DNA from 3 places in the Streptomyces sp. NPDC029526 genome. Region 3 is predicted to be linked to each of the others. Evidence: riboswitches for the same ligand, from Rfam matches in the RefSeq annotation. Region 3 holds a riboswitch; each other region holds the start of a gene.

What was found. A riboswitch is a leader RNA that binds a small molecule or an ion and turns the genes downstream of it on or off. The one in region 3 is predicted to bind cyclic di-AMP.
Region 1: another riboswitch for cyclic di-AMP. It lies ahead of AB0F01_RS18205 (M23 family metallopeptidase); the one in region 3 lies ahead of AB0F01_RS30365 (transglycosylase family protein).
Region 2: another riboswitch for cyclic di-AMP. It lies ahead of AB0F01_RS06250 (transglycosylase SLT domain-containing protein); the one in region 3 lies ahead of AB0F01_RS30365 (transglycosylase family protein).

What each region holds. Positions count from the first base shown of each region.
Region 1 is NZ_JBEZWE010000007.1:118,547-122,653, reverse strand. Features, by position in the region: gene AB0F01_RS18210 (GntR family transcriptional regulator) at 1-689, opposite strand, end outside; gene AB0F01_RS18205 (M23 family metallopeptidase) at 896-1,669, opposite strand; cyclic di-AMP (ydaO/yuaA leader) riboswitch at 1,682-1,844, opposite strand; gene AB0F01_RS18200 (pitrilysin family protein) at 2,046-3,434, opposite strand; gene AB0F01_RS18195 (pitrilysin family protein) at 3,431-4,107, opposite strand, start outside.
Region 2 is NZ_JBEZWE010000002.1:151,760-155,866, forward strand. Features, by position in the region: gene AB0F01_RS06240 (GNAT family N-acetyltransferase) at 1-863, opposite strand, end outside; gene AB0F01_RS06245 (HAD family hydrolase) at 1,307-2,236, shown strand; gene AB0F01_RS06250 (transglycosylase SLT domain-containing protein) at 2,200-2,679, opposite strand; cyclic di-AMP (ydaO/yuaA leader) riboswitch at 2,685-2,847, opposite strand; gene AB0F01_RS06255 (polyprenyl synthetase family protein) at 3,404-4,107, shown strand, end outside.
Region 3 is NZ_JBEZWE010000031.1:1,608-5,714, forward strand. Features, by position in the region: gene AB0F01_RS30360 (transglycosylase family protein) at 53-1,030, shown strand; cyclic di-AMP (ydaO/yuaA leader) riboswitch at 1,556-1,725, shown strand; gene AB0F01_RS30365 (transglycosylase family protein) at 1,730-2,440, shown strand; gene eno (phosphopyruvate hydratase) at 3,031-4,107, shown strand, end outside.

The DNA of each region.
Region 1 (4,107 bases), on a different contig from region 3:
GGCATGCTCGGAGTGTTGACGGGACGTTTCGAGGTCCTCACGCGCTCCGCGAGGTCGGCACCGGACAGCGGGCGCAGCCGATGGGCGGGGTGGGTCCGCTCCAGCAGCCGTGCGGTGGCCTCCCGGGCGCGCTCGCCGTCGCCACGGGCCACGGCGTCCACGACCAGGCCGCGGTCGGCCCACGTCTGCACCGGGTCGGGCGCTTCCTCCACCGCGTACATCCAGGCGATCTTGTGCCGCAGTCCGGTCAGGGTCGAGGCCAGCGTGGGGCTGCCCGCCGCCTGGGCCAGCGTCTCGTGGAACCAGCCGGTCAGGGAGCGCAGGTCGTCGCTGCTGCCCCCGCGGGCCCGCTGCTGTCCCAGGCGGACCAGCCCCCGCAGCACCTTCAGGTGGGCGTCGGTGCGGCGCCGGGCGGCCCGGGCGGCACCGAGGGGTTCCAGGAGCAGACTCATCTCCAGCAGGTCCGCGGCCTCCCGCTCGGTGGGCTCGGCGACGCACGCGCCCGCGTGCCGCCGGGTCACCACGAACCCCTCCGCCTCCAGCGTGCGCAGCGCCTCGCGCACCGGCACCCGGGACACGCCGTAGCGGCGGGCCAGGAGTTCCTCGGTGAGCCGGCTGCCGCGCGCATGGACGCCGGCGACGATGTCGTCGCGGATCGCGGCGCACACCGAGTGCGCGGGAACACGCATGAGCGACCTCCGGTTCGATTCCCGGGAAACGCCGCGTCGGCGGACGTCCTTTCCGTGACTCTAAAGCAATGCGCGGGATTCATTGAGGGACGGAGAACATTCCTGCTTGTTTTTCGGCCACCCTGTGCGCGTGACGCGAAAAGCCCCGGCTCGGCGAGCCGGGGCTTTTCGGGTGTTCCGGGCGCGGACCGCGGCCGGAAGGGGTGTCAGAGGGAGACGCCGTGCGCGCGCAGGTACGCGACGGGGTCGAGGTCCGAACCGTACTCGGCGCTGGTGCGCGCCTCGAAGTGCAGGTGCGCCCCCGTGACGTTGCCGGTGGAACCGGAGAGACCGATCTGCTGGCCCGGCGTGACCTCCTGGCCGACCGAGACGCCGATGGACGACAGGTGGCCGTACTGGGTGTAGGTGCCGTCGTGCATCCTGATGACGACCTGGTTGCCGTAGGCCCCGCCCCAGCCGGCCTCGACGACCGTGCCACGGCCGACGGACTGCACGGGGGTGCCGTTCGCGGCGTGGAAGTCGACCCCGGTGTGGCTGCCGGAGGACCAGACGGCGCCGCCGGTCTTGTAGCCGGTGGACACGTAGGAACCGGGGATCGGCGAGACGAACGCGTCGAGGCGCTCGCGCTCGGCCTCGCGGGCGGCGCGTTCCTGCGCCTCGCGGGCCCGCTCCGCCTCCTCGGCGGCCTTCTTGCGGGCGGCCTTCTCGGCCGCCTTGCGGGCCTCGGCCTCGGCGGCCTCGCGGGCCGCCTCGTGCTGCGCGGCGGCCTGGGCGTCGATCTGGTCGGCGACCGTGTCGCCGAGGGTGACGACGGGGGTGATGCCGGTCTGGGCCGCGGCGGGCTCGGCGGCCATCGCGGGGGCCGCGAGGGAACCGGCGACACCGGAACCGGCGAGGGCCGCGACGCCCGCGGCGCGGGCGGTGCCGCGACGGACGCGGCTGGGGCGGCGGTGCTTGCCGGCGGCGTGGGTGAACGCCATGTACAGGCTGGTCCTTTCCTTCCCTCTCGCCTACCGGGTTAGCTGACGGGTTCGGAGCAGGAAGGTCTCCTACGGACCCCCTCGCGACACGCGCGGGCGTCCGATGCACCCCTGGGGACGGTGGGTCCCCGGCTCCCCTGACTCGCGCCGTACGGGGATTCGGCGATGGCTGTCCGGTGCCGCGGGTGCGGCGCACTGCCCGACGAACAGCCCGCACGAAGCTATGCGGGAGGCCGCTCGATCCTCAAACGGATCGGGGTATTTGTAGCGCACACCACAGGGCAGACAGACATCCTCCGCCCCAATTCGGGCATACGGGCGCCCTGGTGACGTTCCCGTCACCAGGGCGCCGTGCGCGCGGAAACTGCGCGGGGTCCTACTCGGCCGCCACCACGGTCACTTCGCCGATCCCGAGGGCCTCCACGGGCGCCTTGATCTGCGCCGCGTCGCCGACGAGGACGGTCACCAGCCGGTCGACCGGGAAGGCGTTGACGACCGCCGCGGTGGCCTCCACGGTGCCGGTCGCGGCCAGTTGCCGGTACAGCTCGGCCTGGTAGTCGTCGGGCAGGTGCTGCTCCACCTGGTCCGCCAGAGTGCTCGCGACCGCCGCGGCGGTCTCGTACTTCAGGGGCGCCACGCCCACCAGGTTCTGCACCGCGACGTCCCGCTCGGCGTCGGTGAGGCCGTCGGCGGCAAGCGTGCGCAGCACGTTCCACAGGTCCTGCAGTGCGGGCCCGGTGTTGGGGGTGTCCACGGAACCGCTGATGGCGAGCATGGCCGCGCCCGTGCCGTCCGGCGCGGACCGCAGGACCTGGGCGAAGGAGCGGACGCCGTAGGTGTAGCCCTTCTCCTCGCGCAGGACGCGGTCCAGGCGGGAGGTGAGGGTGCCCCCGAGGCAGTACGTGCCGAGGACCTGGGCGGGCCACACCCGGTCGTGCCGGTCGGCGCCGACGCGGCCGATGAGCAGCTGGGTCTGGACGGCTCCCGGACGGTCGACGATCACGACCCGCCCGGTGTCGTCGGCGGTCACCGGCGGAACGGGCCGGGGCTGCCCCGGCGAACCGGTCCACGCGCCGAGGGTGTCCCCGAGCAGCGCGTCCAGGTCGATGCCCGTGAGGTCACCGACCACCACCACGGTGGCCGTGGCGGGCCGCACGTGCCGCTCGTAGAAGGCGCGCACGGCCGCCGCGTCGATGCCCTCGACGGTCTCCTCGGTGCCCTGGCGGGGGCGCGACATGCGCGCGTCGGCGGGGAACAGCTCCTTGGAGAGCTCCTTGGCCGCCCGGCGCGAGGGGTTGGCCAACTCGTGCGGGATCTCGTCGAGGCGGTTGCGGACCAGCCGCTCCACCTCGCTGTCGGCGAAGGCCGGCGCCCTCAGGGCGTCGGCGAGCAGCCCGAGGCCCTTGGTGAGCCGGGAGGCCGGCACCTCCAGGCTGAGGCGGACACCGGGGTGGTCGGCGTGCGCGTCCAGGGTGGCGCCGCAGCGCTCCAGTTCGGCGGCGAAGTCCTCGGCGGAGTGCTTGTCGGTGCCCTCGGAGAAGGCCCGCGCCATGATCGTGGCGACGCCGTCGAGACCCGCCGGCTCCGCCTCCAGCGGCGCGTCGAGGACCACCTCGACGGCGACGACCTGCTGGCCGGGGCGGTGGCAGCGCAGCACGGTCAGGCCGTTGTCGAGCGTGCCGCGCTCGGGGGCCGGGAAGGCCCAGGGCTTGGCGTCGCCCGCCTGCGGCTGCGGGTGGAAGTCCATCGGGGCGAGCTCGGTCACTTCGCCGTCTCCTCGTTCTCGTCGGTGCCGGCGGCCACGGCGGCCTGTGCGGGGTCCTCGTCCCCGGCGGCGAGGGGCTCGTAGACGAGCACCGCGCGGTTGTCGGGGCGCAGGCGGGCCTTGGCGACCTCCTGCACCTCCTCGGCCGTCACCTCCAGGACCCGGCTCACCGCGGTCAGGGCGAGCTGCGGGTCGCCGAACAGGACGGCGTACCGGCACAGTTCGTCGGCACGGCCCGCGACCGTGCCGAGCCGGTCCAGCCACTCGCGCTCCAACTGGGCCTGCGCGCGTTCCATCTCCTCGGCCGTGGGGCCCTCCTCGGCGAACCGGGCGAGCTCCTCGTCCACGGCCGCCTCGATCACCGGCACCTCGACGTCACCGGACGTCTTCACGTCCAGCCAGCCCAGGGACGGCGCCCCGGCGAGCCGCAGCAGGCCGAACCCGGCGGCGACGGCGGTGCGGTCGCGGCGCACCAGCCGGTTGTAGATGCGCGACGACTCCCCGCCGCCCAGGACGGTGAGCGCCAGGTCCGCCGCGTCGCACGCCCGGGTGCCGTCCTCCGGGAGCCGGTAGGCGGCCATCAGGGCACGCGCGGGCACCTCCTCCGTCACGACCTCGCGCAGCTCCCCGCCGATCACGTCCGGCAGGGAGCCGTCACGGGGCTCGGGCTTGC
Region 2 (4,107 bases), on a different contig from region 3:
CGGCCGCGCCCCATGTCGAGCAGGCCCACGCCCACGGCGGCTGCCGCCTCCGCCATCCGCAGGTGCAGCACCAGCCCGGGCGAGTACTTCGCGAACTCCGGATCGTAGGCCGGGAACCAGCAGGCCAGCACCGAGGCGGAGCGCAGGCCGAAGTGGGCGGCGACGGGACGGTCGCCGGCGTGGAGGACCGACAGCGTGCCCGTGCACTGCTCGGCCCGGGTCTCCGCGAGGCGGGCCACCAGCCGGGCGATCCACTCCTGCGCGAACCGGTCGCGCCGGCCCGTCCTGCGGTACTGCGCCGACTTCCACTCCATGAGCGTGCGCAGCGCGGCCGGGTCGCGTTCGTCGAGGACGAACCGGACCGGACCGACCTGGCGGCCGAGCCGGCGCTCCTTGGCCAGCGTGGTCTTCAGGAACTTCGGCGACTGCGTGCGCAGCACCGACTCGTAGGTCTCGTAGCCCTTCTCCACGTCGATGACGTAGGTGGCGTGCTCCTCGGCCGCGTACGGCACGAACAGCGGCTGGTCCGCCTCCAGGTTGTCGAAGGCGAAGCTGGACAGGGAGCAGGCGCGCAGCAGTTCACGGGCGTCCGGGACCGCCCCCGGCGCCAGGATCGCTCCCTGGCAGTCCGACACCCCCAGCCCGATCGCCCGGCCCTGCCCCCACGGCCCCCGTTCGTACGGCAGGAAGCCGGCCGGCTCCGCGCCCTCGTACACCACGGCGACCCGGGCCCGCGGCCGGACCCGTCCGACGGCCGTGGTGAACTCCGGTTCCATGAACGGATTGCGCGGTGTGTCCGCGGCGGCGCGCAGGGCACGCCACCGTTCCCTCTCCCCCTCGCCGAGCTCCTCCGGCCTCAGCACACGCGTGCGTCCACTGTTCACCCGACCCCCCGATCAAGTCCCCCCTGGACCCTTGGAAGGTACCGCCGGGGACCGATGGCCGGTAGGTGGCGTCCTGCCCTTTTTGCCACCTGGTGCACAAACCGTCGACGACCGGGCACGCTCCGGGGCGGTCGGTCCGGGGCCGTCGGTCCGAGGCGGTCGGTCCGGGGCGGTCGGTCCGGAGCCGTCGGTCCGGGGCCGTCGGTCCGGGCACGCTCCAAGACCGTCGTACCGGGCGGCGGGCGGCGGGCGGCGGGCGGCCGGCCCTGCGGGGCGGGGTGGTCGGGCGCGCGCAGCCGGCCCGACGGGGCGGTCGGGCGCGTGCGGCCGGGGTGGCGCGCGGTGGCGGGGCGGGGCGGATGCGAGGAGCGGGGGGCCCGACGTGGTGAATGGGGGGCGTGCGCTGTCCGTATTCTCTGATCATGGCCGCACCCACCGCATATTCACTCATCGCCACCGACCTGGACGGGACGCTGCTGCGCGGCGACGACACCCTGTCGGACCGGACCCTCGCCGCGCTCGCGCAGGCCACGCGGGCCGGTGCCCGGCATCTGGTGGTGACGGGACGGCCGGCCCCCCGGGTGCGCCCCCTCCTGGAGGACCTCGGCTGCACGGGGCTCGCGGTGTGCGGGCAGGGCGCGCAGGTGTACGACGCGGGGACGGACCGGCTGCTGTGGTCGGTGACCCTGGACCGGGAGCTGGCGGAGACCGCGCTCGGCAAGATCGAGGCGGAGACGGGGGAGGTGTACGCGGCGGTCGACCAGGACGGGGTCGACGGGCTCACGCTGATCGAGCCGGGTTACCGGATGCCGCATCCCACGCTGCCCGCGGTGCGGGTGGAGCGGCGCTCGGACCTGTGGGCGCGGCCGATCAGCAAGGTGCTGCTGCGCCACCCGGTGCTGTCCGACGACGAGCTGGCGGCGACGGCCCGTTCGGTGATCGGCTCGCTGGCCACCGTCACCATGTCGGGGCCGGGCACGGTGGAGCTCCAGCCGTGCGGGATCACCAAGGCGACCGGCCTGGCGCTGGCGGCCGGGCACCTGGGCCTGAGTCCGGCGGACACCCTCGCATTCGGTGACATGCCCAACGACATCCCCATGTTCGACTGGGCGGCCCGAGGTGTCGCGATGGCCAACGCCCACCCGGAGCTGAAGGCGGTGGCCGACGAGGTCACCACGACGAACGAGGACGACGGCGTGGCCGTCGTCCTCGAGCGACTGTTCGGCGGGGGGCCGGTGCCGCACGTGCCCCAACACGTGCCGCACCCGTCCGCCCCGGGTGTCCCGTCCCCGCCCGCCGCGGGGAGGGTGGTGGCTCAGTACGCCCCGAAGACGTTGTCGATGGAGCCGTAGCGGTCGGCCGCGTAGTTGCAGGCCGCCGTGATGTTGGCGACCGGGTCGTACGGGTCGTAGACGGTGCCGGGCACGTGGTAGGCGGCGAAGGTCGGGTCGATGACCTGGAGCAGGCCCTTGGACGGGGTGCCCTTGGCGGCGTTGGAGTCCCACAGGTTGATGGCCTGCGGGTTGCCCGAGGACTCGCGGATGATGTTGCGGTGGATGCCCTCGTAGGAGCCGGGGATGCCGTGCTGGGCCATGACGGACAGCGACTCGCGGATCCAGCCGTCGAGGTTGTTCGGGTACACCGTCGCCGCGGTGGCGGCGGCCGGGGTGGCCGCCGCGGCGTTGGAGGCGCCGAACAGCGGCAGGGCGGCCACGGCGACGCCGGTGCCGGCCACGGCGAGGGTGCGGGCGAGACGGCGACCGCCGAAGCGGCGGAGCTGACCGGATGCAGGCATGTCTGTGTTCCTCTCCTACGCCTGCGAGGTGAGCTGTCGGGTTCGGACGGGAGAGTGTCCGGCCGTGCCCCTGCGGGCACGGCTTCACCCCGAGCCGTTCCGGCGCGTGGCCGTCCCGGCGACTTACCTGGGTCCCCCGCTCCTGCCGTGCGTGAGTGAGTTCGTCGATGGGTGGTGCGGGCGGCGGCAGGATTCGGCGTCCGCCCGGCGGCCCGGAACGTATGCGAGAGCACACGCCGGGAACAAGTGCGGCCGTCACGGTAAACGCTGCTTGATCTTGACATGGGCGGTTTGCGCCACTTGATCCTTTGCGGTCGCCACGGCCCAACTCGCCACGGGGCAACGGGGAACCGGCGGCTCGCGCCCGTCGTCCCTCTGTCGGGTGGCGCGTGACCGACCTCACGGGCCGGGGGCCGTCGGAGCATTTCACGCCAAGGGGAATTCGCTTGGTAATTGCGGCAAATCGGGCGTCGGGACGGGCAGGATGGTGCGCATGTCGAGGAGTGGCCCGGAGTGCGCAGAGATTCGCCCCGGAAAGTCGGAAAATGTTCCCTGTTGTCATCCGATCGAAAACGGGCCGGTCCTGATCGTCTCCTGCCCGGCCCGTATCCCCGGGCCCTGGCGGTGATCGAAACATGACCGGATACGCTGACTTGAGTGATGGCAGCGACCTATCGACAAACCGTGTAAACGCCAGTGGACACCAGCAGACAGGAGACCCCTCGTGACCGTCGTCGGGCCGTTCGGGCTGAGCGTGCGGGACCAGGCTCTGGAAGCCGATGTCCAGGCCGGGATGACGGCTGTCGAGGAAGGGCTGCTCGAGGCCACCAAGAGTGAGGTCCCCTTCATCACGGAGGCCGCCCAGCACCTGGTGCGGGCCGGCGGGAAGCGGTTCCGGCCGCTGCTGGTGATGCTCTCCGCCCAGTTCGGCGACCCCTACGCGCCCGGCATCGTGCCGTCGGCCGTGGTGGTGGAGCTGACCCACCTGGCCACGCTGTACCACGACGACGTGATGGACGAGGCCGCCGTGCGGCGCGGGGTCCCCAGCGCCAACACCCGCTGGGGCAACTCCGTCGCCGTCCTCACCGGCGATTTCCTCTTCGCCCGGGCCTCGCAGATCCTGGCCGACCTCGGCCCCGAGGCCGTCCGCGTGCAGGCCGTGGCGTTCGAGCGGCTCGTCACCGGGCAGATCCTGGAGACGGCGGGCCCGCAGGACGGCCGGGACCCCGTGGAGCACTACCTGGACGTGCTCGGCGGCAAGACCGGCTCCCTCGTCGCGGTCTCCTGCCGGTTCGGCGCCATGATGTCCGGCGCCGACGACACGGTCGTGGACGTGCTCACCCAGTACGGCGAACGCCTCGGCGTCGCGTTCCAGCTCGCCGACGACGTCCTGGACATCGCCTCCGACTCCCACGAGTCGGGCAAGAC
Region 3 (4,107 bases):
CGTGAGTTCGCGTCCGCCGCGTGGCAACCGCTGTCGTGTGAAAGGTCTCCGCATGCTCTCCGGGAACGGTCGGCACCGTCGCCCCCGCCAGGCACCGGCTTTCGTCGTCGCGGCCGGAGTCACCGGCTCCGCCATCGCCCTCCCGCTGTTGGCGGCCGGCAGCGCCAGTGCGGCCGACGGCAAGACGTGGGACCGGATCGCGGAGTGCGAGACCGGCGGCTCGTGGAGCGAGAACAGTGGCAACGGCTACTACGGCGGCCTCCAGATGAGCCAGGAGAAGTGGGAGAAGTACGGCGGGCTCGAGTACGCGGCCAGTGCCGACCTGGCCAGCCGCCGTCAGCAGATCGAGATAGCCGACAAGGCGCTCGCCGCCGAGGGTGTCGGCGACTGGGCGACCTGCGGTCTCGTCGCGGGGCTCCAGCCCGACTCGTCCGGCGGTGGCGCCGGACAGGACGGCGCCGCTACGGAAGAAACGGACATTCCGAACTCCCTGGGGCTGGGCAACTCCTCGGTCCCGCCCGCCGGCCCGGAGTCCGGATCCGGCGCCCCGTCCGCGACCCCCTCCCCGTCGCAGAGCACCCCGGACGGGACCGGCACCGCGGACGGTTCGGGTGACGCCACCGGGAAGGCCGACGACCCGGCCGCCTCGCCCACCAGTCCGGCTTCCCCCTCCGCCGAGGGTGAGAAATCCCGCAATGCGGGCAAGGAGAGCGGTGCGGACCAGGGTGACGCCCCGTCCGCATCCGCCGGCACCCCCTCGGAGGGCACCGGCCGCCACCGTGGCGCGCCCGCCCCGGAAGAGGTCGCCGGAGGCGGAGGCCGTGCGGGCGCTCCGGAGGGCGGCTACGTGGCGCAGGACGCCGGTGCCGCGCGCGGAGTGATGGGCGGGACGCCGGGCGTGAGTGCCGTCCTGGGCCTCTGGTCCGCCGCCGAGTCGTCCACCCCGGCCGTTCCGGCCCAGCCGTCCGCCACGCCCGAAGCGTCCCTGTCGGCGCAGGGGACGAGCCCGCTCTCCTCCTGGAACCAGTGACGAGCCGGTTCCCCTTGTACGGATCCAGCGGTTGACCCGTCCGGATCCAGCGGTGAACCCGTCCGGAGCCGGTGGCGAGTCCACCCGGATCCAGCGGCGAACCCGTCCGGAGCCGGTGGCGAACCCGCCCGGATCCGACGGCGAACCCGTCCGGATCCAGCGGCGAACCTATTCGGAACCACGGGAGAACCCGCTCTCTCCCGGGAGCGGATGGCCAGCCCTCTCCCGTCCTGCCGCCAGCAGCGTCCCGAAATAGCCCACTTGGGTGGAACGCCCCCGGTCAGAAGCTTCTGACCGGGGGCGTTCCGGGCGAAAGGGGCGGGCGAACAGCCCTCCGGGCGGCGACAGTTGACGTCATGTTTCGTACTGAATGTCCGGTTTAAAGTTTGTGAGACATAGGTCTCAGAAGCCGTGATCGTCTTTGAAATTCCGCCGAACGCGTGTCTACGGTCGTGACCGCTCGCCATCGCGGGCCCCGGCTGCCGCCACGCCGAATCCTGCCAGTGGCAGCCCGGGAACAGTCGTCGCACCAGTGCGCCGTAGGCAGGAGCGGGGGACCCAAGGTAGGCGCCGGATCCGGTGGTTGAACGCCGGGTGCGGCTTGGGGTGAAGCCGCGTCCCGAGAGGGGCGTGGCCGGGCAACTCAACCGGCCCGAACCCGACAGCTCACCTCGTAGGCGTCGGTGAGGGGATCCAACCATGCTGTTTTCCGGCAAGGGCAAGCACCGTCGTCCGTCCAAGGCCACTCGCGCCATCGCCGTCGCCGGCGTGACCGGCGCCGCCGTCGCCGCCCCGCTGATGGCGGCCGGCAACGCCTCCGCCGCCACCGCCGCCGAGTGGGACGCCGTCGCCCAGTGCGAGTCGGGCGGCAACTGGTCCATCAACACCGGCAACGGCTACTACGGCGGTCTGCAGTTCTCCGCCTCCACGTGGGCCGGCTTCGGCGGCACGAAGTACGCCTCCACCGCCGACCAGGCCACCAAGGCCCAGCAGATCGAGATCGCCGAGAAGGTCCTCGCGGGCCAGGGCAAGGGTGCCTGGCCGGTCTGCGGCAAGGGCCTGTCCAGCGCCGCGTACACCGGCGGCGGCTCCACCCAGAACCAGGGTGGCGCCTCGCAGCAGAGCGCCCCGAAGCAGGACACCGGCTCCACCGCCGAGCGCTCCACCGAGCAGCAGAAGCCGTCGCGCTCCGCCGAGCGCCCGGCGCAGAAGAAGACCGTCACCACCCCGACCGGCAAGAAGGTCAAGAAGGGCGACGGCGAGTACAAGGTCGTCAAGGGTGACACCCTCAGCTCCATCGCCGAGGAGCACGACGTCAAGGGCGGCTGGGCCAAGCTGTTCAAGCTGAACGACGACGTCGTCCAGGACGCCGACCTCATCTACCCGGGTCAGCAGCTGCACCTGAAGTAAGGAAGCAGCCCCAGGGCCGCGTCTCCCGGCCCCCTGGCCCCCGGCTCCCCGCCCCGGTGCGTGATCCCCGTACGCACCGGGGCGGGGCCATGACCGGACTCCTCCCGGACTCCCCTGCGGGGCGCCTCGCTGAACCGCCCCGGGCTCCGTGCGGGGCGTCTCGCCGGACGGCTGCCCGGGCTCCCTGCCGGACGGCTTCCCGCAGTCCCCGCCGGACGGCTTCCCGGACTCCTCGCCGAACTCCGTGCGGGGCGTCTCGCTGAACGGCCCCGGGCTCCCTGCCGGACGGCTTCCCGCAGTTCCCGCCGGACGGCTTCCCGCACTCCTCACCGGGCTCCGCCCGGGCTCTTCCCTGGCTCCTCCCGGGGCTTCGGGCCGGGCACTTTCCGGTCACGGTCTCCCGGGCCGTCTTTGTTCCGCGAAGAAACAATCTAAGCTTCGCTCTGTCCCCCGCGGCACTCCGTGGCACGAGCCACGGATGTCCAGGGGATGGGCGACCGGATGGCCGATCGCCCGGAGCCGGTTAGGCTCGGTCTCGCAGAGCCACCGAGGCCCTGCCCACTCGCGTCACATCCACGAAGGAGATGCTCGTGCCGTCCATCGACGTCGTCGTAGCCCGGGAAATCCTGGACTCCCGAGGCAACCCCACGGTCGAGGTCGAGGTCGGCCTCGACGACGGCAGCACGGGGCGTGCCGCCGTTCCCTCCGGCGCCTCCACGGGCGCCTTCGAGGCCGTCGAGCTGCGGGACGGGGACCCCGACCGCTACCAGGGCAAGGGCGTCGAGAAGGCCGTCCTCGCCGTCATCGAGCAGATCGGCCCGGAGCTGGTCGGCTACGACGCCACCGAGCAGCGCCTGATCGACCAGGCCATGTTCGACCTGGACGCCACCGACAACAAGGGCTCCCTCGGCGCCAACGCCATCCTGGGTGTCTCCCTGGCCGTCGCCCACGCCGCGTCCGAGGCGAGCGACCTGCCGCTGTTCCGCTACCTGGGCGGCCCCAACGCGCACCTGCTGCCGGTGCCGATGATGAACATCCTGAACGGCGGCTCGCACGCCGACTCCAACGTGGACATCCAGGAGTTCATGATCGCCCCGATCGGCGCGGAGTCCTTCTCCGAGGCCCTGCGCTGGGGCACCGAGGTCTACCACACGCTGAAGAAGGTCCTGAAGAGCAAGGGCCTGGCCACCGGCCTCGGCGACGAGGGCGGCTTCGCCCCGAACCTCGGCTCCAACCGCGAGGCCCTCGACCTCATCCTCGAAGCGATCAAGGAAGCCGGCTACACCCCCGGCGAGCAGATCGCCCTGGCGCTCGACGTCGCCGCCTCCGAGTTCTACAAGGACGGCTCCTACGTCTTCGAGGGCAAGGAGCGCACGGCCGCCGAGATGACCGAGTACTACGCCGAGCTGGTCGAGGCGTACCCGCTGGTCTCCATCGAGGACCCGCTGTTCGAGGACGACTGGGACGGCTGGAAGACCATCACCGCCAAGCTCGGCGACAAGGTGCAGCTCGTCGGTGACGACCTGTTCGTCACCAACCCCGAGCGCCTGGCCCGCGGCATCGACGAGGCCGCCGCCAACGCCCTGCTCGTCAAGGTCAACCAGATCGGTTCGCTCACCGAGACCCTGGACGCCGTCGAGCTGGCCCAGCGCAACGGCTTCAAGTGC